3 regions of the Dyella sp. 05T440 genome follow, and region 1 is predicted to be linked to each of the others. Evidence: predicted binding sites of a transcription regulator. Region 1 holds the regulator's gene; each other region holds the start of a gene.
The links. Region 1 encodes sigma-54, which starts transcription at its own class of promoters, with help from an activator protein. Its sites were predicted from a motif close to TGGCACGNGCNTTGC; they were not measured.
Positions count from the first base shown of each region.

Region 2: a site for sigma-54 is predicted at 5,163-5,177, ahead of flgB (flagellar basal body rod protein FlgB). Genes of this name have one in related genera too.
Region 3: a site for sigma-54 is predicted at 2,081-2,095, ahead of AC1DE1_RS15125 (flagellar basal body-associated FliL family protein). Genes of this name have one in related genera too.

Region 1 covers NZ_JBFTKN010000009.1:13,135-20,346, reverse strand. The annotation lists gene rapZ (RNase adapter RapZ) at 1-146, opposite strand, end outside; gene hprK (HPr(Ser) kinase/phosphatase) at 150-1,100, opposite strand; gene hpf (ribosome hibernation-promoting factor, HPF/YfiA family) at 1,219-1,542, opposite strand; gene AC1DE1_RS12905 (RNA polymerase factor sigma-54) at 1,833-3,311, opposite strand; gene lptB (LPS export ABC transporter ATP-binding protein) at 3,435-4,154, opposite strand; gene lptA (lipopolysaccharide transport periplasmic protein LptA) at 4,154-4,777, opposite strand; gene lptC (LPS export ABC transporter periplasmic protein LptC) at 4,668-5,336, opposite strand; gene AC1DE1_RS12885 (KdsC family phosphatase) at 5,333-5,872, opposite strand; gene AC1DE1_RS12880 (KpsF/GutQ family sugar-phosphate isomerase) at 5,965-6,975, opposite strand.
Region 2 covers NZ_JBFTKN010000011.1:24,968-32,179, forward strand. The annotation lists gene AC1DE1_RS14975 (EAL and HDOD domain-containing protein) at 1-182, opposite strand, end outside; gene AC1DE1_RS14980 (flagella synthesis protein FlgN) at 278-724, opposite strand; gene flgM (flagellar biosynthesis anti-sigma factor FlgM) at 721-1,044, opposite strand; gene flgA (flagellar basal body P-ring formation chaperone FlgA) at 1,128-1,817, opposite strand; gene AC1DE1_RS14995 (methyl-accepting chemotaxis protein) at 1,814-3,121, opposite strand; gene AC1DE1_RS15000 (chemotaxis protein) at 3,282-4,211, shown strand; gene flgB (flagellar basal body rod protein FlgB) at 5,215-5,616, shown strand; gene flgC (flagellar basal body rod protein FlgC) at 5,616-6,044, shown strand; gene AC1DE1_RS15015 (flagellar hook assembly protein FlgD) at 6,061-6,765, shown strand; gene flgE (flagellar hook protein FlgE) at 6,800-7,212, shown strand, end outside.
Region 3 covers NZ_JBFTKN010000011.1:49,800-57,011, reverse strand. The annotation lists gene fliO (flagellar biosynthetic protein FliO) at 1-142, opposite strand, end outside; gene fliN (flagellar motor switch protein FliN) at 148-486, opposite strand; gene fliM (flagellar motor switch protein FliM) at 483-1,499, opposite strand; gene AC1DE1_RS15125 (flagellar basal body-associated FliL family protein) at 1,513-2,013, opposite strand; gene AC1DE1_RS15120 (flagellar hook-length control protein FliK) at 2,914-4,101, opposite strand; gene fliJ (flagellar export protein FliJ) at 4,136-4,570, opposite strand; gene fliI (flagellar protein export ATPase FliI) at 4,567-5,928, opposite strand; gene AC1DE1_RS15105 (flagellar assembly protein FliH) at 5,925-6,572, opposite strand; gene fliG (flagellar motor switch protein FliG) at 6,569-7,212, opposite strand, start outside.

The DNA of each region.
Region 1 (7,212 bases):
AGGGCGGTGGGAAGGTTGTCGACGCAGTAGAAATCCAGGTCTTCCAGCGCGCGCAGGGCCACTGTCTTGCCGCCGCCGGACATGCCGGTGAGCACGATCAGGTTGATCGCGTCGGCTGGGTTGCTAGTGGATATCGTGTCGCTCATGGGTCACCACGGAGGCAGCCGGCGCATCTGGTGCGCCTGGCGGTCGATGAAAGTCTGTGCCGGGTCGATGCCCTTGCTCTTGAGCACGTGGTTGCGCACCGCGGCCTCGACCAGCACGGCAAGGTTGCGACCGGGTGCCACCGGGATGGTGATCATCGGCACCGGCACCTCGAAGATTTCGCGGTGGCCGATATCGCCGGTAAGGCGCGTGAGTCCATCGGTGTCTTCCCCCTCGCGCAGTGGTTTCAGGTGCACGACCAAGCGAAGGTATTTGGATGGCTTGACCGCGGTGTGACCGAACATCTCGCGCACATTCAGCACGCCCAGCCCGCGCACTTCCAGCAGGTCCTGCAGCAGCTCGGGGCAGGTGCCGTCGATTACGTCCGGCGCGATCAGGGTGAATTCGGTGGCGTCGTCGGCGACCAGTCGATGACCGCGGCTGATCAGTTCCAGCGCAAGCTCGCTTTTGCCCGAACCCGATTCGCCGGTAATCAGCACGCCGATGGAAAACACTTCCAGGAACACGCCATGCAGCGTGACCTTGGGCGCCAGGATGCGCGCCAGGTGGTATTGCATCCAGGTCAGCAGCTCGTGGCCGCGCTTGGAGCTGATCCACAGCGGCGTATTGGTTTCTTCCGCCACTTCGCGCAGGTCGCTGGGGATGGCCTGATCCTTGGTCACGATCATCGCCACCGGCTGATAGGCGGCAATCTTGTTGATCGCCTCCCAGCGCTGGCGCGAATCCAGGCTGTCGAGGTAGTTCAGCTCCTCGGTGCCGATGATCTGGATCTTGTTCGGATAGATGACGTTGAGGTAGCCGATCAGCGAGGGGCGGCGCGTGGTCGTCGCGGCTTGTTCGAGCGCGCGCGATTCGCCGCGCATGCCGGACACCCAGCGCAAGGCCATGCGCTCGTGAACGCTGTCATAGAGTTGTCGGGCGGAGAGCCGGTCCAAGCTTTGTCCTTTGCGCCGCCGGAACAGGGCAGCTACATGGACATTGTGCCAGTTCACACCGGCGGACGCCTTGGATGAGGCAGAGGGCCCGCCCGGAGCCGGGCGGGCCTGGCACAGATCAGCCGTACAGGCGCTCCTCGCGGGCGGCGCGCTGATGTTTGTCGCAGATCTTCTCGCGGTGCTTGCGCAACTGGGTCACCAGCTTGTCGAAGAGCACGTCGATGGAGACGTACATGTCATTCTCAAGCGCTTCGGCGTGCAGGGTGCTGCCCGTGACATTGAGCGTGCCCTCGGCGCGCTGCTGCAGTTTGTTCACGGAGAGAACGATGCTCAGGCTGAGAATGCGCTCATCGAGGCGGGTGAGGCGGTCAAGCCGGTTGTTCACGTGATCCCGAAGGGCCGGGGTGACTTCAATCTGCTGACCGCTGAGTTGAACTTGCATGTTGCGCCTCCTCTGGTACTTGCCGCAGACGCGGCTGGAATCGATGCGCCGGACGCCCATGTCGTGGCCGACACACCTTTGAAAACTCCGGTATTGCGAAGGTTTTCTCAGGCCTCCTCACCAAGTCGGGATAGTCACTATGCACCTCTGAAGTTGCCCGTGCGTTAGAAAGACCTTCACGCCTCAGACATGACAGATTTCCCGTCGTATCGACTTACCTATGAGTATGGGGACGCCTTTTTTGCCGCCAAGTTCCCGGGGCGGTTTGCCGCAGACGGGGGCAAACTCGTTCAGCCAGCGCGCTGGCGCTCGCTGGAGCTGGGAATACGCATGGCTTCGCGGTATTTGGCGACGGTGCGTCGGGCAACCTGAATGCCCTTGCGATGCAACTCCTCCGCGATGGCCTGGTCGGACAGCGGCTTGCGCGGGTCCTCGGCATCGACCAGCTTGCGCAGCATGGCCTGGATGGCGGTGGCCGACGCACTGCCACCGTCTTCGGTGGACACGCCGCTGGAGAAGAAATGCTTGAGTTCGAACGTGCCCCGCGGCGTATGGATGTATTTGCGGGTAGTTACACGTGAAATGGTCGATTCGTGCATGCCCACTTCCTCGGCCACTTCGCGCAGCACCAGGGGGTGCATTGCTTCGGGGCCGTAATCGAGGAAGGCGCTCTGCCGGCGCACGATGGCTTCGGCCACCTTCAGCAGCGTCTCAGCGCGCGATTCCAGGCTCTTGATGAGCCAGCGCGCCTCCTGCAGCTGTCCGCGCATCCAGCTGGCGTCGGTGCCGCGGGCCTGGGCGATCAGGCCGCAATAGTGCTGGTTGAGTCCGAGTCGCGGCTGGCAATCGGGATTGAGACTGACCCGCCAGCGACCCACGTCTTTGCGTGCATAGACATCGGGGGCGACATATTCGACCGGCGTGATATCGAGCGCCGCGCCCGGCCGTGGATCGAGGCTGCGGATCAACACGGCTGCAGCGGCGGTATCGTCTTCGCTCACGCGCAGCTTGCGCGCAAGCCGTGCGATGTCGTTGCGCGCGAGCAATTCCAGTTCGGCGTCGACGATGCGCAAGGCAAGTTCGCGCTGCGGTGTGTCCGCATCAAACTGCTCAAGCTGCACGCGCAGGCAGTCGCGCAAGTCGATGCTTGCCACGCCGGTGGGATCGAAGCGCTGCAGCATGTGCCGCACGTACTCCACTTCCGCTTCGGTCGCCCTGACGTCGGTGGGCAGGGCCGCGATCAGCGACTCCATGCTTTCGGTGAGATAGCCATCCGGATTGAGTGCGTCGATCAACACCGTGGCGATGGTGCGATCGCGCGCGCTCATATGCGTGAGGTTGAGCTGCCACAGCAGATGTTCCTGCAGCGTTTCCTGGGCGGCGCTCTGCGGCTCGAAGCCGTCTTCGTCCGCGTTGTTGTTGCGCGAGGAGGCGCCACTGAGCGAGAAGTCGACCGGATCGTCGCTGCCGCCGTCGCGCTCCACATCACCCCATTCGGGTGCTTCGGCGTCGTCGACAGTATCGCTGCTGCTACTGGAGCTGGACGAGCTGACCGGTATCGCATCCATCGGCGGCTCGGACTCGCGTTCGTCACCCTCGAGATTGTCGGGGTTGTCGTCGGCGAACTCGAGCAGGGGATTGCTTTCGGCGATCTGACGCAGCTCAGCCTCGAGCTCAAGCTGCGACAGCTGCAGGAGGCGAATGGCCTGTTGCAACTGTGGTGTCAGCGTGAGCTGCTGATTGAGGCGAAACTGCAGTCCGGGTTTCATGCCAGCCGGTCAGGATGAACGTGAAGGTCATCCTAACTCTTGCCTCCTGGGTCGGCCATAGGTCGAAGGCGAAATCGCGTACTACCTCAGATTTAGCCCTGACGGTCGGCTGTTCCGCAGCCGTTACAGGCGGAATTCGCGACCCAGGTACACCTCGCGGACCTTTTCGTCGGCGAGGATATGTGCTGGCGTTCCGCGCGAAAGCACTTCACCGTCGTTGAGGATGTACGCGCGATCGCAGATGCCCAGCGTCTCGCGCACATTGTGGTCGGTGATGAGCACGCCGATGCCGCGTTCCTTCAGATGGCGCACGATGCGCTGGATTTCGCCCACCGAAATGGGGTCGACGCCCGCGAATGGTTCGTCCAGCAGCATGTAACGCGGATGCGCGGCCAGTGCGCGTGCAATTTCGACGCGGCGACGTTCGCCACCGGACAGGCTGATGCCCTTCTGGTCGGCGATATGCGCGATCTTGAGCTCGTCCAGCAGGCTTTCCAGCTCGTTGGTGCGACGCTTCTCGTCCCAGCCTTCACGCAGTTCCAGCACCGCCATGATGTTGTCGGCCACGGTAAGGCGACGGAACACCGAGGCTTCCTGCGGCAGATAACCGATACCGAGCTTGGCGCGCTGGTGCATCGGCAGGCCGGTGATGTCCTGCTTGTCCAGCTTGATGGTGCCGGCGTCGGCTTCGATCAGGCCGACCACCATGTAGAAACACGTCGTTTTGCCGGCGCCGTTGGGGCCGAGCAGACCCACCACCTCGCCTTCGCGGATGGAGAAGGCAAAATCGCGCACGACCTGGCGCGCCTTGAAACTTTTTTGCAGACCTTCAGCAGACAGCATCAGTGGCCCTCGGCCGGTTTCGTGGCCGGTTGCGGCGGCGCCGGCGGCGTGCCCGGCTTCGGCGGCGTGGCGGCAGGAGCCGGAGCCCCTGCGGGCTTCTGCTTGGGCAGGATCACGCCGTGCACCAGGCCGTCGCCGGCGGCTTCGCCGGTGATCAGCGAGGTCTGCGTGTTGTAGACCAGCTTGTCGCCATGAAACTCACCGCGACCCTGCTGGCGCACCACGGCGTTACCTGTGAGCACCGCAATGCCGTTGATGTTGTCGTAGTCCAGCTGCAAGGCATCGCCCTGCATCAGGTTGCCGGCGTCGTCGAGCTGCTCGATATGGGCCAGGTTGCCCGTCACGACCGCACGCGCCACCTGGGTGTCGGCATCGAGGTAGAGCTTGGCCAGGGCGCCAGTCAGCTTCATCGTGCCCTGCGTAGCCACGACATTGCCGGTGAGCGTGGTGACCGTATTGGGCGCGTTGAACCCGTCCATGGACTTGGACGAGAAGTTCATCGGCTGATTGCGGTCATCCTGCTTGGCCAGCGCCGGCTGCAGGATGAGCAGTCCCAGGCCCAGCAGGGCGAGGTGCAGCTTGAGACTTCTTGGGTCGCGGCGGAAACGAGCCGGTGACTTCATCGAACAGCTCCAGATGATTGGTGTTGAGGTTGGCACGCATGCCCACCCCGTTAAGTGTACGTGCGCCTTGCTTCATATGCGCTGGGGCATCCGTCACCATTCGGTTTTCTTTTGGCCAGGCAGTGACCTCGGAGGTGTGCATCTCGGCCGCATCGGTCTGGGCAAAGGCCGCCCGGTGCATGTAGACCGGGCCCTGCAGCTTGAGCAGGGTGCCGCTCTTGTCGACCCAGGCGTACAGCGACTTGCCCAGCCAGGGCGGCACGCCAGCCTCGTTGGAGGGCAGCGTGAAGTCCGGCGTGTTGATGTACAGCGACTCGTCGTTCTCGCGGCGCTCCAGGTGCGGGGCGACCATCTCGAAGCTCGGCAAGCCATCCACGTCGTACGACCACAGCTGAAAATTGGTCAGCGTATAGCCCGAACGGGGCGGGCCCACGAAGTCGCTGACCTTGGGCGCGGGCGCCAGCGCCCAGTACAGCAACTGCGCCGCGCCGGTCGCCAGGCCGATCAGCACGATCGCCACCGGGAGGCCCCGGTCGCGCAGATAAGATCGCAAACTCACCGCCAGCGCTCCCGCTCGGCATCGGTCTTGCTCTGGGCATGCAGGATCAGGTCGCAGACCTCGCGGGCCGCGCCCTGGCCACCGCCCAGGCGGGTGCGCCAGTGCGACTGCTCAGCCACCCAGGGATGGGCGTTCGCCACCGCGACAGCCAGGCCGGCGATGCGCATGGCGGGCAGGTCGGGCAGGTCGTCGCCCACGAAGGCGGCCTGTTCCGGCGCCAGGTTCAGCGCTTCCAGCAACTGCTCCAGGCAGGCCCGCTTGTCGCCCTGGCCCTGGTAGACGTGGGCGATGTCCAGTTCCTCCGCGCGCAACGCCACCGGATGGCTGATGCGGGCGGAAATGATGGCCACGTGCACACCCTGGCCCATCAGCAGTTTCAGGCCCAGGCCATCATGCACGTGGAAAACCTTGGTCTCGCGGCCATCTTCGGCGTACCACAGGCGGCCATCCGTCAGGGTCCCGTCCACGTCGAACACGACGAGGCGGATCTTGGCGGCGCGGGCGAGAACATCGGCGGGAAGGTCAGCCAGATACATGGGAGCCGTCGGCAAGAGGAAAGGGCGATACCGTCAAACGCCGGTCAGCGCAGACGGTGCACGCAGGAATAGATAGCAGCCGAGCCTTTCGATCAGACCACACGGGCGCGGAGCAGATCGTGAATGTTAAGCGCTCCCACCACCTGCTGCTTGTCGTTGACCACCAGCAGCGCGTGAATCTGGTGCTTTTCCATCAGCTGGGCGGCCTCGATGGCCAGCTTGTCCGCACCGATGGTCTTGGGGCCGCGGGTCATCAGCTCGGCCACGGTGGCGCCGCGCAGGTCCAGGTCGTCATCGTCCAGCGCACGGCGAAGGTCGCCGTCGGTAAACACGCCGAGCAGGTGGTGATCGGCGTCGACCACGGCGGTCATGCCCAGCTGCTTGCGGGTCATTTCCATCAGCGCCTGGGTCAGCGAAGCGTTCGGCGGCACCGCCGGAATGCCTTCGCCGGTGTGCATCACATCGCTGATGTGCAGCAGCAGGCGACGGCCCAGGCTGCCTGCAGGATGGGAGCGGGCGAAGTCTTCGGAGGTGAAGCCGCGGGCCTCGAGCAGCGCGATGGCCAGGGCATCGCCCATGACCAGGGCAGCGGTAGTGCTGGCCGTGGGCGCCAGCCCGAGCGGGCAGGCTTCGGCGGCGATGCTGGCGTCCAGGTGCACATTGGCCTGGTCCGCCAACGACGAATTAGCGTTGCCCGTGATCGCGATCAGGGGGATGCCCTGGCGCTTGATCACCGGCAGGATGAACAGCACTTCGTCGGTTTCGCCCGAGTTGGACAGGGCCAGCACGATGTCCTGCGGCAGGATCATGCCCAGGTCGCCATGGCTGGCTTCACCCGGGTGGACGAAGAAAGCGGGCGTGCCGGTGGACGCCAGCGTGGCGGCGATCTTGCGGGCGACGTGGCCCGACTTGCCCATGCCGGTGACAACCACGCGGCCGGCGCAGCTCATGATCAGGCGGCAGGCTTCCACGAATTCGGGGCCGATGCGCGGCTCCAGGGCGCGGATGGTCGCCGCCTCGGTGGCGATCACGGTGCGCGCGCTCTGCACGATGGCGTCGGCGTTGATCGCAAGCGGGTTGGCTGGGGCGACGTAGGCGTTCATGCGTCCTCAAAAGTCTTGCGGTTTCCCGTCATAACCCTGAATGGGCGTCTGTAGACGGGAAACTCGGGTGTATCAATAGGTTGTGGGTGATCAACGGCCTAATTGAGAGGGCGCTGACGTCACGTGTCGTTTCTGCGACAGAGGTTTTCCATTAACATGGCATATTCGCATTTTAACGTCATAGTCGCTGCCATTGGGTTCGGTTCCTGACCGGATCGGCGGCGCTGACCCCAACTC
Region 2 (7,212 bases), on a different contig from region 1:
GTGATGGTGGCGAGCGCGCGACGCATCAGTGTGGCTTCGTCCTCGGCATCGTCCTGGAAGACGATCTCGTAGGCGAACAGTTCGCGCTTGCTGTCCAGCATGGGCAGACGGATCACCGGCAGCGCTTGTTCGCTGGCGGTGGAGGCGTCCGAGGCGGAGGGGATGGCCGCAGCTTCGCTCATGATCAGTCGATGTGGTGACGATGGTGGAGAGGAGCGGCAACTGCCGCCTGCAAACAACCGCGCGTGCTGGAAGGCTGGACGCGCGTCATAACGTCTTAAGCCTCGGCCAACGACTGTGAGCGCAGGCTCGTGCGCAGATCACCGGTGCGGCCGTACACGCTCGCTTCGGCTTCGTTGCCGGTCAGTACGGCCAACGCCTTGCGCACTTGCTGCAGGCGCTGACCGACGAGATAACCGTTGCGCTGGTTGAGCTGCTGGCAGGCACGCAGCGACTGCAGAATCTCTTGCCAGCGGGGAGCCAGCGTGCGGCTGGCTTCCGGCGCGCCCTGGCTGAGCTGCACGCGTTCGCTGTCGAGCTGTTCCAGTCGCACCATCAGTTCGTGCTTGCTGGCGCCGGCCTGGTTGAGCGCATCGACGTCGGCCGTTTCCAGGGCGGTGCGCTCGGTGGTGAGCGCATCCATCAATTGGCCCACTGCCAGCCGCATCTCGTCCACCGCGGCGGTCAGCGCATGGTCCAGTTCGGCTTGCAGTGACGGGCTCATGACTTGCCGTTGAGCTGGTTTTCGAGGGACATCATGCGATCGGCGATCTTGCCTGCATCGACCTTGTAGGTGCCGCTCGCCAGCTGCTGGCGGATGTGCTCGACTTTCTTCGTGTCCATGGTGGCACCGCTGTTCGTGCGGGATGCTTCCTGCAAGGCACGCGCGGAGTCGGTCAGCTGGACGCGGTCGTTTGCGCCCGTGCTGCTGCCGGTGGCCTCGCTGGCCGTGGTGCTGGTCGCGCCCTGCGTGGAGCCGCTGGCCTGGCCTGTGGCGGGCTGGGGAAGCTTGGGCAAGCCGTTGTTGGAGATCGTGGTATTCATGGGTCCGTTCTCTTGGATATCTGGCCCTGTTGCTTACAGGATCGGCCGGGGGGCCGCAAACTTTAATGGCTCATGCACTGCATTCAGGGTAGCGCCAGGACTTCCCCCGGGGCCGTCACCATGGCGTCGATCACCTTGCCGGAGCTGCCGTTGCGCACCTTCAGGCGCGAACCGCTGTCCCCGCCACCCAGCGCGACGCCGCTGGCGCGGACTTCGATCCCATCCAGCCGGGACACCAGTTGCACCTGGTCGCCCGCCTTCACCGCGCTGCGCCCGCCCAGTGCCGCCGGCGTGACCACCGAGCCGGCGCCCAGGGCGCGCGAGAGCGTACGCCCCTGCAGCTCTGCCATGTCGTTGACATAGCCGTAGCCCAGGCGCGTGATGTCGCGCTCCTCGCCGCGCACGTCGTCGGCGCGAACGCCGTCACCGCGCTGCAGCGGATGAGTCAGCACCAGCACCTGGCGAAACACCTGCAATTGCACGGGCACGTGCAGAGTCCAGCCATCCGGGCCCGGGCACCTTACCAGCACGTTCATGCGTGGCATCAGACGAGCGCCTGCCTGCAGGCCCGCCGTCAGCGAGGCCGGGCAGGGCGCGAGCTGCAGCGCGTGCGTATCAAGTTCAGCGGCTTGCGCCACGACGCGGCTGCCGGGCGTCTCGTACTGGCCACGCAGCCATTGCTCGGCCGCCGTACGCGCCGCCTGTGCCGGCTCCGTCGCATGGACGGGCAGCACGAAGGCGCCGAGCAGCAGGGCGGCCAGAGGATGCTTCATAGATCGGCGAGCAGTGCGTTCAGTTGGGTCAGCAGCGTTTCGCGCTCGCCTTCGAGCTGTCGCATCAGCTGGCCCGCCTGATCGAGCTGGCCATCGCATAGCAGGGTGGCAAACGTGCTGCCTTGCTCGCGCATGCGCGCGCCAGCGGCCGAGAGTGCGCCAGCGGCGGCGTTGCTGGAGCGGCCTGCAGTGAGGCGGTCGAGCGTGCGGCTGAGGGCCTGGGTGTCGAACCAGCGGCGATCGAGCGCGGCCGGCTCCTGCAGCGCCAACTCCATCGCCTGGCGCAGGCCTTGGGCGGCTTCGCGCACGGTGAGGCTGAGGCTGGCCGGATCTTCGCCACTTTCGCTCTCCAGCCAGTCCAGCGCGAGGCGATGGCCGAGCAGGGCGCCGCGGCTCAATGCTTCGGACTGGCGGGTGGCTTCCGCCGAACGACGATGCCACGCGCCCAGCGCGGCTTGCGCCGCGACGGCGCGGGCGTGGTGGACATCCTGGTTCTTCTGCATGCTGCCGATGCGCTCGCCGATCTGGCGCAGCGCTTCGCCGCTGTCGCGCAGCGAGGTTTCGGTCTGGCTGAGGCCGCCCTGCGCGCGGTCGAGGCGCTGCAGGCCTTGCTGCACATCGCCATCCAGCTGCAGCGAGAAATCACCGATGGAGCCGGTGACCGTTTCGATCTCGTTGGTGGCCAGGCTGGTTTTCTCGGCCAGCTGTTTCACTTCGTCGGCCACGACGGCAAAGCCGCGACCAGCTTCGCCAGCGCGGGCGGCTTCGATGGCGGCATTCAATGCCACCAGGTTGGTTTGGTGGGCGATTTCCTGCACCACACTGGTGAGCTTGCGGATCTGCGCCACTTGTTCGGCGAGCTTGCTCTGGTTGCGGTTCATGGCCGACAGCGCCGTGCGCAGCAGGCGCAGCTGGCCGTCGAGCTCGCTCACGCTGCGCTCGCTGGTCTCGCCGGTCTGGCGTGCATAGTCCAGGCCGGTGCCAATCTGTTGGAGGGATGTCGAGATTCCGGCACTGCCGTCCGTCAAACGGCCGACGTCGTCGCGGCTCTCCTGCGCCGACTGGTGCATGGACGCCTGCTCGCGCGCCAGCTGCTGCGATGCACCCAGCACCAGGCCCAGCTGCTCCATCGTCTGCATGGCCACGGCCACGGGCGGCCTGGCAGTGAGAACGGCCGCCAGCAGCGGCGCCAATGCCTGCGCTGCGCGCGGATGGCGGGCCGTCAGCTGTGCGACCTGGGCGCGATCACCCGCCGCGGCAGCGCGGGCAAGTTCGGCGAGGTGCTGGCTCCAGATCAGACTCATGGGTGGATCTTTCCTTCCTTTAGGGTCGCCTCCGGCATCGGCGGCGAACGTCGGAACTTGAGAAGCAAGCGACGTGCCATGGCGATGTTGCTGCTCAAGCCGATGCGCTGGCGGCCGATACGCGGGAGATAAAGCGGCTGGGCCGCGGCGAGGAATCCGCATGAGCGCGTGGATGGACAAGGTGGAGCAGCAGACCCGGCTGGCGGGTCACAACCGCGTGGCCATGCTGTTGTTCCGGATGGGCGATGAGCAGCTGTTCGGCATCAATGTATTCAAGGTGAGGGAGGTGATGCGCCGTCCTCCGATGGAGCGCATGCCCGATGCGCATCCGCTGATTGCCGGCAGTTGCGACTACCGCGGCACGACGATACCCGTCATCGATCTGGCGGTGGCGCTGGGCTACGCGTCTTTGCGCGACGTGAGCTCGGCACACCTGATGGTCACCGAGTTCAGCCGCAGCGTGCAGGGCTTCCTGGTCGCCGAGCCGCAACGGCTGGTGCATTGCGATGGCGAATCGCTGGCTGCGCCGTCGGCAGCGCTGGGCTTTGGCAGTCGCGTCAATGCCGTGACTCGCGTGGACGGCTCCTTGGTCGCCGTGGTCGACGTGGAGCATGTGCTGGCCACGCTCAATGCCAACACCACCGAATTGTCCGCGCCGATGCAGCGCATCGCGCGCGTACATGATCTGCAGCCGCGGCGGGTGATGGTGGTGGACGATTCGCTGGTGGCGCGCAACCAGCTGGTGAACCTGTTCCGCCAGATGGACGTGGAATGCGTGGTCGCCCAGGATGGCCGCGAGGCGCTGGAGCGGCTGGAGGCGCTGGCGGAAACGCAGGGCGAGGAAAGCGTGACCCTGGTGGTGTCGGATATCGAGATGCCGCGGATGGATGGTTACGCGTTGACGCGGGCGATTCGCGAAACGGCGTCGCTGCGGTCGCTGAAGGTGGTGTTGCACAGTTCGATCAGCGGGATATTCAATGAGGCGATGGTGCGCGAGGTGAATGCGGATCGCTTTGTGGCGAAGTTTCAGCCGGATTTGTTGGCGCAGACGGTGTTGGAGTTGATGCCGGAGAGGTTTGAAGGGTTTTGATTTTTGGGGGCGATGTTGCTGAGGCCGTGATCGTCGCGACTTGCTCCCTCTCCCCTTCGGGGAGAGGGTTGGGGTGAGGGGCCAATCTAGCCTCACCGTGTGGCGGTGCTGCAGTCTTCTTTTGCTCGTCATCCCGGCGTAGGCCGGAAGCGCTCTTCAACAGCCGAATGGCTGGTCATCCGGTAGCGAAAGTCTCCGGTTGTTGCCCTATCGCCAGCGTGCCGCCTACGCGGCGGGCGTTTCGTCTGCCTGCCGGCAGCCGAGTTACTTTCTCTTGCTTGCCCAAGAGAAAGTAACCAAAGAGAAGGGCCCCCCGGATGACGCGCCTTCCGGGCCTTTGGCCCTCCAGGTGCGCGTGCGGGTTGCGGGGTTTTTCGACAGGACATCCCTGTCCTGTCGAAAAACTGGCCGCATCCATGCGGCCACCCTTCGGGCTTTCCTCCACCCGCCCGCCGCGTCATACGGGGACCCCGGGTCAAGAGCCGCATCAAGAGCCGCATCAAGAGCGCACGGCCAGTCGTTGCCCGGTGTGCTTCTCTTGTGGGAGCGCACCCTGTGCGCGACAGCCCCACGGCGCGGTACGCCGCAACTCTGCGGTCGCGCACAAGGTGCGTTCCTACAAGGGGTGCGCAGATTCGTGGGTGGCGGACCAATGATGACGGTCTGCCATTTGTGGGAGCGCACCCTGTGCGCGACAAACCTACGCAGCGGTACACCCAGCGTGGCGGTCGCGCACAGGGTGCGCTCCCACAGGCAAGCGCCAGGTGTGGCGATGGCTGAGGGTTGAGACGCTTGAGAGCATGGCGTGGACACTCCTTCAGTCCATGCGTCAGGAAGCCGCTACCGCCCGCGTCGAAATTCCGACTCCCACCCGAAAACCCACTCCAAGGCCTTGCGCAAAATCCGCGTAAACCCAGCAACGGCGCGGCCTGCCAGCCGCGTTGTGAACCGTGGCACGCAAATTGCTCAAACCGTCCCGCGGCCTCCGCCGCAGGAGTGAGTGATGAGTTCGATCAACGACAACCTGTTCGGATTGCACACGCAGGCGCTTGATACGTGGCAGCGGCGCAGTGAAGTGTTGGCGAGCAATCTGGCCAATGCGGACACGCCGGGATACCTCGCGCGCGATGTCGACTTCAAGAAGGCCATGGCCAATGCGAGTGGCAACAGCAATACGCTAGCCATGACGATTACCCAGCCGGGGCAGATCAATCCGCAGGCGCAGTCGGCGCAACAACTTGCGTATCGCACGCCCACGCAGCCCTCGATGGACGGCAATACGGTGGACACGCAGGTGGAGCAGGCGAATTTCGCCGCTAACGGCGTGCACTACCAGGCCAGCCTGTCCTTTATCACGGCGCAGATCCACATGCTGCGCACGGCCATCACCGGAGGCCAGAGCTGATGTCCTTGTTCAAGATCTTTGATGTCTCCGGTTCGGGCATGGCGGCGCAGTCGCTGCGGCTGAACACGGTGGCGTCCAACCTTGCCAATGCCGACAGCGTGTCGAGCACGCCCGAAGGCGCGTATCGCGCGAAGGAGCCGCTGTTCTCGGCGGTGCAGCGCGCGATGGGCGGGGCCAAGAGCGCCGATGCGGACAGCTCGGTGGGCGTGCAGGTGAAGGGCGTGACCGAAAGCCAGGCTGACGTGCAGGCGCGTTACGAGCCGGGCAATCCGATGGCAGATGACACGGGTTACGTCTATGGCAGCAACGTCAACCCCATCGATGAGCTGGTGAACATGATCACGGCGTCGCGCTCGTACCAGAACAACGTCGAGGCGATGAATACCACCAAGCAGCTGATGCTCAAGACACTCGACCTCGGCAAGTAAGCCGGCAGGAAACCCCATGTCCACGATTCCAAGCAGCACCAGCAATACCAATACGAACAACTCGAGCAGTTCCAGCTCGAGCAGCTCGTCGAACGTGAATTCGGCGCTGTCGAGCACGATGACGCAGGCTGATTTCCTCAAGTTGATGACGGCCCAGCTGCAGGCGCAGGACCCGACCAACCCGGTCGACAACTCGCAGTTCGTTTCGCAGATGGCGCAGTTCAGCCAGTTGTCGGCCACGCAGCAGCTCGATACCGACCTCCAGACGATGAGCAGCAATGTCACGTCGAACATGCAGACCTCGCAGGTGCTGAGTTCGGCGAACCTGGTGAATCGCGATGTGCTGGTGCCGGCCGGCTCGGCCACGTTTGACGGTACTGACGCGATAAAGGGCGCCATCAATGTGACCGCCGCGAGCAGCCCTACGGTGCAGGTGCTCGATGGCAGCGGCAACGTGGTGCGCACGATTGCACTCGGCGCACAAAGCGCGGGCCTGGCGCAGTTCAGCTGGGACGGCAAGGACGATAACGGCAATACGGTGGCCAAGGGCACTTACACGCTGCAGGCGAGCAGTGGCTCGGGCAGCGCCAGCACCTCGTTGGACACCTATGTCTCCGGCACGGTGACGGGCGTGGGTTATGGCGGCAGCACGCTGGGCACGTACTTGCAGGTATCGGGCGTGGGCGGCGTGCCGCTTAGCCAGGTGGCACAGATTCTCTGACGCTACACGCGTCCACTCACACGAGGAATAGAACATGGCACTCAACACGGCGCTCAGCGGCATCAACGCTGCCCAGTCCGATCTCAACGTCATCGCCAACAACATCGCCAACGCCAACACCACCGGCTTCAAGGGTTCGCGTGCGGAGTTCGCGGACATCTTCGCGGTGACCGGCCTCAACCTCAATTCCACCGCGGTGGGCAGCGGCGTCACGCTGCAGGACGTGGCGCAGCAGTTCAATCAGGGCGACCTGCAGACCACCGGCAACAGCCTGGACCTGGCCATCAATGGCAACGGCTTTTTCGCGGTGAACAACGGCAGCGGCGTGCAGTACACGCGCGCCGGCGATTTCATCAAGAACTCCAACGGCTTCATCACCTCGCCGGATGGTTCGCGCCTGCAGATCTACCCGCCCAACGGCAATGGCGGCTTCGACATGAGCACGCT
Region 3 (7,212 bases), on a different contig from region 1:
TGCGTGCCTGCAGCCGACGGCTGAACCAGCCGGCCACGAAGATCAGCGCAATGATCGCCGCGAGACTCAACACCACGCGCACCAGCTCGCCACCCACATTAATCTCGGGCGCAGCGGCAACGGGAAGGACCAGGGCCATCATCGTGCTCACCGCAACTTGCGCACGCGCTCGGCCGGGCTGATCACGTCGGTGAGACGGATACCGAAGCGGTCGTTGATCACCACCACTTCACCGTGCGCCACCAGCGTGCCGTTGACGAACACGTCCAGCGGTTCGCCGGCGGAGCGATCGAGTTCCACCACAGAACCCTGGTTGAGCTGCAGCAAGTTGCGGATGCTGATGCGGGTGCGGCCCACTTCCATGGCGAGCGTGACCGGTACATCAAGAATCATGTCGAGGTTGACTTCGGAGCCTTCGCCCAGCGGGGCGGTCAGCTGATCGAATTCGACGCGCTGGGTAGCGCTGGCGGCGTCATTGGGGGTCATGCGAGGTCAATCTCCAGGGTGGTTTCGGTCGACAGGCGCACTTCGCGGCGCCCCGTCTGGGCATGGAAGCGGACGGCAGTACGGCCGTTGTGCTGGCCGTAGCGGCCGCGGAACACGGGCACGTCTTCGGCGAATACCGTGCTGAATTCCGGCAGCTGGATCGGCAATACGTCGCCGGGACGAAGACGCAGGAATTCACCGATGCTCAGGCGCGTTTCGAGCAGCAGCGAGCTGAGCTCCACTTCCGCATCCAGCACTTCGTCCTGCAGCGTTTCGGCCCAGCGGTGATCGCGATCGACGCGGTCGCTCTGCACGCCGGCATCGAGCAAGGTGCGGATCGGCTCGACCATGGCATACGGCAGGGTCAGATGCACTTCGCCGCCGCCGCCGTCGAGTTCGATATGGAACTTGGACACCACCACCGTTTCGGTGGGGCTGACGATGTTGGCGAATTGCGGGTTGATTTCGGAATTGAGGTATTCGAAGTTGAGCGGCAGCACCGGCGCCCACGCCTCCACCATCGAGGCGAACAACTCGGTCAGCATGATCTGGATGACGCGGTTTTCGGTCGGCGTGAAATCGCGACCCTCGATGCGCGCATGGAAACGGCCGTCGCCACCGAAGAAGTTGTCGATCACGGTGAACACCAGGCGCGGCTCCATCACCACCAGCGCGGTGCCGCGCAGTGGCTTGATGCGCACCAGGTTGAGGTTGCTGGGCACGGCCAGCGCATGCACGTACTCGGCGAACTTCATCATCTTCACGCCGAGCACCGACACTTCGCAGGTCTTGCGCAGCACGCCGAACACGGCCGTGCGGAAGAAGCGCGCGAAGCGATCGTTGACCATTTCCAGCGTGGGCAGGCGACCGCGCACGATGCGGTCCTGCTGGGTGAAGTCGTACGAGATCACCGCATCGGGCGGCAAGGGCTCGTCATTGCCCGTTTCGACGGCGCCACCTTCCACGCCGTCGAGCAGGGCATCGATTTCTTCCTGTGAAAGCAGGTCGCTCATCGCCGCTGTCCCGTCACTGCATCACGAAGCTGGTGAAGTACAGCGCTTCCACGCCCGGACGCCCCAGACGCTTCTCGATGATCTTGCGCACCGCGTCCAGCGCCTGCGCCTGCAGTTTCTGCTTGCCCGCGGCGTCGCTGAGAATCGAGTAGTCCTGGCTGCTGAACAGCATCACCAGCGCATTGCGGATCACCGGATCGGCATCCTTGGCCGCCGCCAGCGCCGCCGCGTCATGCGACATCAGGCTCACACCCACCTGCAGGAAGCGCATGGACTGGTCGTCCTTGAAATTGACGACAAACGGCGGATCCAGCATGAGGTACTGCTCCTGCTTGGACAGCGCCACCTTCGGCTCATCCCCCTCCGCACCATGCGCACTGCTGCGAGAGTTCATCACCAGGTAACCAGTCACACCGGCCATGGCGAGCAACGCCACGCCCATCATCAGCACGAGCTTGTTCGATCCCTTCTTGGGCGCTGCGGCCGCCGCTTCTGCTTGCTCGTTCTGAGCCATGCGAAATCAATCCCTATCAAAGTTCAGTCATCGGCCACCCGCCACGGGCGGCACATGTCCGTTATCTGCAAACGGCATGCCATCGGCGGGAGACGTTGCTGCGACTGGGTTTGCGCGGTATCGCGACGGCATCGCGGCGCTTTCTTGACGCGTGTCGGGGATTGGGCGTGACGGGGTGGTGGCGGTGGTCGGAAGCTTGTCGCGCCCGGCGCCTGTCTGTGGGAGCGCACCCTGTGCGCGACAGTCACGCTGGGATGTACCGCTTCGTAGGGTTGTCGCGCACAGGGTGCGCTCCCACAAAGGGCGACCCGCAACCATTAATCCAAGATCCACGGCAAGCGCACCCTTGTAGGAGCGCACTTGTGCGCGACCGCGGCGCTGGGTGCACCGCTCCGTAGGCTGGTCGCGCACAAGTGCGCTCCTACAAAAAAGCTGCCGGCCCGCGACGCCAGGGCGTTGTTCGGCTCTTGATGTGGCTCTTGCCCTAGGGGTCCCCGTATGACGCGGCGGGCGGGTGGAGGAAAGCCCGAAGGGTGGCCGCATGGGTGCGGCCAGTTTTTCGACAGGACAGGGATGTCCTGTCGAAAAACCCCGTAACCCGCACGCGCACCTGGAGGGCGCAGCCCGGAAGGCGCGTCATCCGGGGGCCCTTCTCTTTGGTTACCTTCTCTTGGGCAAGCAAGAGAAAGTGACCCGGCCTTCCCAAAAAGGGGACTAGCTTTGCGTCGCCGGCAGGAGGACCGAAGCCCGCGGCAGGCGAGCCAGGTCGCTGTATCGCGACAACTAAACACCGAGGCTCTGGGTCCCGGCTTTCGCCGGGACGACAAATAGAAAAGTTCCCGCGAGCACCCGCCCCTCACCCCAACCCTCTCCCCGGAGGGGAGAGGGAGCAGAAGCGGGTTACGCAAACATATCCACCAACCCCACCACCTTCATCACCGCCCCCGCCACCGAACCCAACTCTCCAACACCCTCAGCCACCCCACTCTCAGACCCGGAAGAGGAACCACCCGACGTCCCGGCCTGAGCAGAACCCTGCCCCGTATTCCCCTGCCCCACCTGCGCCTGCCCCAAGGTCAAACCATGGTGCGCCAGCATCGAATCAAGCTGGCTCAGCGTCTGCTGCACGGCGTGCACGGCCTGCGGGTGTTGCGCGATGAAGGCCACGTCCACATGGTCCTGCTTCACGCTCACCTTCACATCAAGCTCGCCGAGGTCCTCAGGATGCAGGCGGATGCGTGCCTCCTTGACGTCCTGGCCACCCAGCCAGGTCACTTGCTGGCTCAGTTCCTGCCCGAACGAAGGCGACCCCACGCTCGATTGCATCGTGAGCGCATGCGGAGCGGGCGCGGTCGCCACGTTCGACGAAGTCTGCGGTTGCTGCGACATCGCCTGGGCAGTGAGATTCTTCAGTGCATCGACCGAGTCATCGCTGTGATTGCCCTGGCTCGAAGACGCCGTCAATGCCTGCAAGGCCGTGCTGAATGCATCGCCCTGCGTGCTCGGCGTGGTATCGGTCGCCGGCGCGGCCACGGCGTCATCGCCGTCGCCCACGTCCTGGGTCGCCATGGAAAGGCTTTTGTCCTCAATCCCACCCAAGCCCTTGTCCAGGTCAGCCACGCCGCCTGCCTTTGCCTGCCCCGCTGCTTGCGCAGCACCGAGCAGTGCGACGGTGGCCGGCGTCACAACGGATGCAGCCGCGGCAGTGACAGCGTCCGTCGCATCTTCACCGTCAGCCGCCGCCGGGACCGCACTGGCAGCCGCCGAAGCCGGCACGCTCTGGCCCAGCAAGGCGAGCATCGCGGCGGCAGCGGCGGGCGCGTCAGAGGCCGACTTGTCGTCGTCCTTGTCGTCCTGCTTGCTCTTGGCGGGTGACTGCGATGGAGTCGAGGGGCTGGCCTTTGCCGATGCGTGCCGGTCGTGCACGGGCCGTGACGGGTCGCTCTGCCGCGCCAACTGCTGACGGGCATGCTGCAAGGGCTTGCTGAAATCCTTGTTCGGATCGCTGGACGAAGCGCTCGTCGTATCGCTGGCAGGCGCGTTCGTGGGCGGCGGCAGATTCACCACCGCGGCAATGGACGAGGTCATACGATGATCTCCTGGAATGCGTTGATGGCGGTGCTCACGAGAGCCCCCTCGCCGGCCGGCGGTACTGATTGCGTTCGTCGACCTCGGCCTGTTCGCGGCGGTCCTCGCTCTTGCGTTCCTGCTCGCGGTAGCGGTCGATCACACTGCCCAGCGCCTGCTCGCGGGCGTGGGCTTCGCGCCACTGGTTGCGCGCGCCATCAAGGACGCGGCGTTGGCGCGCCACTTCGTTGATCTGTTGCGCGATGACCTGGTCGATGCGCTCCACGAACTGACGCCGGTTGAGCAGGGCGCTCACGCTCACCCCGCCCTGCGCCTCGGCGTACTCGGCGCGGTATTTCTGCAGCTCTTCCAGCTGCTGCTCGGCCTTGGCGAGCTTTTGCTGCTGCTCGGCCAGGCGCTGCATGGCCGTTTCCTGACGGTCGTGCGCGAGGTCGGCGGCAGGTTGCAGGCGGTTTGCGCGGGATGTCACGGCGTGCCTCCGGCGGTCAGCATTTCAAGTGCGCCAATGGCGTCGTTGAGCGTGGTCGGCGCGTCCACCTCCTGCTGCAGGAAGTCGCGCAAGCGCGGCCACATGGCGATGGCGTGATCCACCTGCGGGTCGGACCCTTTCTGGTAAGCACCCACTGTGATCAGATCGCGCTGCTGGCGATACGCCGAATAGACCTGGCGAAAACGCTGGGCGGAACGCAGGTGTTCGCGCTTCACGACCGCCGGCATCACGCGGCTGATCGATGCCTCGATATCGATGGCGGGATAGTGACCCGCTTCGGCCAGATCGCGCGACAGCACGATATGTCCGTCGAGAATCGCGCGCGAGGCATCCGCAATGGGATCGTGGCGATAGTCGTCGCCCTCGGTAAGCACGGTGTAGAACGCGGTGATGGAACCGCGGCCTTCGGCATCATTGCCAGCGCGCTCCACCAAGGCCGGCAGCATCGCAAACACCGACGGCGGATAACCCTTGGTGGCCGGCGGCTCGCCGATCGCCAGCGCGATCTCGCGCTGCGCCTGCGCATAGCGCGTGATCGAATCCATCAGCAGCAGCACGCGCTGGCCGCGATCGCGGAACCACTCGGCGATCGCGGTGGCGTACTGCGCCCCGCGCAGTCGCTTGAGTGGCGGCGCATCCGCCGGCGCGGCGACGATCACGGCACGTGCGCGCCCTTCCGCGCCCAGCGTGTGTTCGACGAATTCCTTCACTTCGCGGCCGCGCTCGCCGATCAGGCCCACCACCACCACGTCGGCGTCGGTGTAGCGCGTCATCATGCCGAGCAGGGTCGACTTGCCGACGCCCGAACCGGCGAACAGGCCAAGGCGCTGGCCGCGGCCGACCGTGAGCAGCGAGTTAATCGCGCGCACGCCGGTATCCAGCGGCGTATCGATCGGCTTGCGCGCCATCGGGTTGATCGGTTCGTTCTTGAGCAGGGCGTGCTCGTCCACATCGAGCGGGCCAAGGCCATCGAGCGGCACGCCGTCGGCACCGACCACCCGGCCCAGCAAAGCCATGCCCACCGGCAGGCCGCTGGTATGCGCGCATGGACGCACGCGGGCGTTGGGCAGCACGCCATGCATTTCGGTGACAGGCATCAGCAAGAGGCGTTCATCGGCGAAGCCGACCACTTCGGTTTCCAGTTCGCTGCCATCAGCCGTGGTGACCAGGCAGCGCGCACCCAGGGGCGCCTCGCAGCCTTCCGCTTCCAGCGTGAGGCCGACCACGCGGCGCAGACGCCCTTCCACGGTCAGCGTGCGCGCGCCGATGGCGCGTTGCCGACGACGGGCCAGTCGCTCCTGCCACAAGGCGGCACGCGACGGGCTGGGCGCGTTCATCCACGCACCTCGTCGGCATCTTCATCGATGCCTTCGGCTTCGGCGCCGAGCACGGCATCCACGACCGCGGCGAGCCGTGTTTCAACGCGGGCGTCGAGACGCGAGCGCTCGCTTTCCAACAGGCAATCGCCGCGCTGCAGGCTGTTGTCGGGCAGCAGCTGCCAGTGCGACTCCACCATCTCGAGCGAACGCAGCAAGGCCAGATCATCCGGATGCAGGCGCACGCGCAGGTTGCCGCTGGCCGAAGGCAGCGCCAGCGCCGCCTGGCGCACGGCTTCCACCACCAGGTCGGGGGTGGTGCGCAACTCGTGCGCCAACACCTGGCGCGCCACCGTCATGGCCAGGCGGGTCAGTTCCAGTTCCACCAGTTCATCCATGCTGCGCAGTGGACGGGCGGCCGATTCCAGCAAGGCGTCCAGTCGCTGCATGCGTTCGTGCAAGACCTGTTGCGCCTCGGCCATGCCCTGGGCGAGGCCCGCGGCATAGCCCTCTTCGCGCGCTTGCTGCTCGATCGATTCCAGCTCGCGCACGGTCGGCTGCTGCACCGGCTCTGGCGTCGGCTCGACCGCCACCGGCTCGCCCACTTCGGGCGGGAGCCAGCGTTCAAAGGGCAGCAACTTGTCACGGTTCATCACGGCGTTCATGCGACCAGCTCGTCACCTGTGCCGGAGAGATTGATGGCACCCGAATCGGCCAGCTTGCGCGCGATGGCGAGCACTTCCTTCTGTGCCGAATCCACTTCGCTGAGGCGAACCGGACCGGATACTTCCAGGTCGTCGCGCAGCATGTCGGCCGCGCGCTTGGACATATTGGCGAAGATCTTTTCGCGCACGCCGGGCTCGGCGCCCTTGAGCGCAGTAACCAGGCGGGCGGTCGGCACTTCACGCAACAGGGTCTGCATGCTGCGGTCGTCGAGGTCACCGAGGTCTTCGAACACGAACATCAATTCTTCGATGCGGCCGCTCAGGCCCGAGTCGTGGGTACGGATGGCCGCCATCAACTCGTTTTCGCGGCTGGTTTCCATCGCGTTGAGAATATTGGCCGCGGCCTTGAGGCCACCGACGCTCGCGGATTTGAGCTTTTTGGTGTTGCCGCCGGCGAACTGGCGCTCCATGATTTCGTCCAGCTCGTTCAACGCATGCGGCTGCACGCCGTCGAGCGTGGCGATACGCATCACTGCGTCGCTGCGCACGCGCGGCGCCAGGTAACCGATCACTTCGGCCGCCTGATCCGGTTCCAGATGCGCCAGCACCAGCGCGATGATCTGCGGATGTTCCTGGCCGA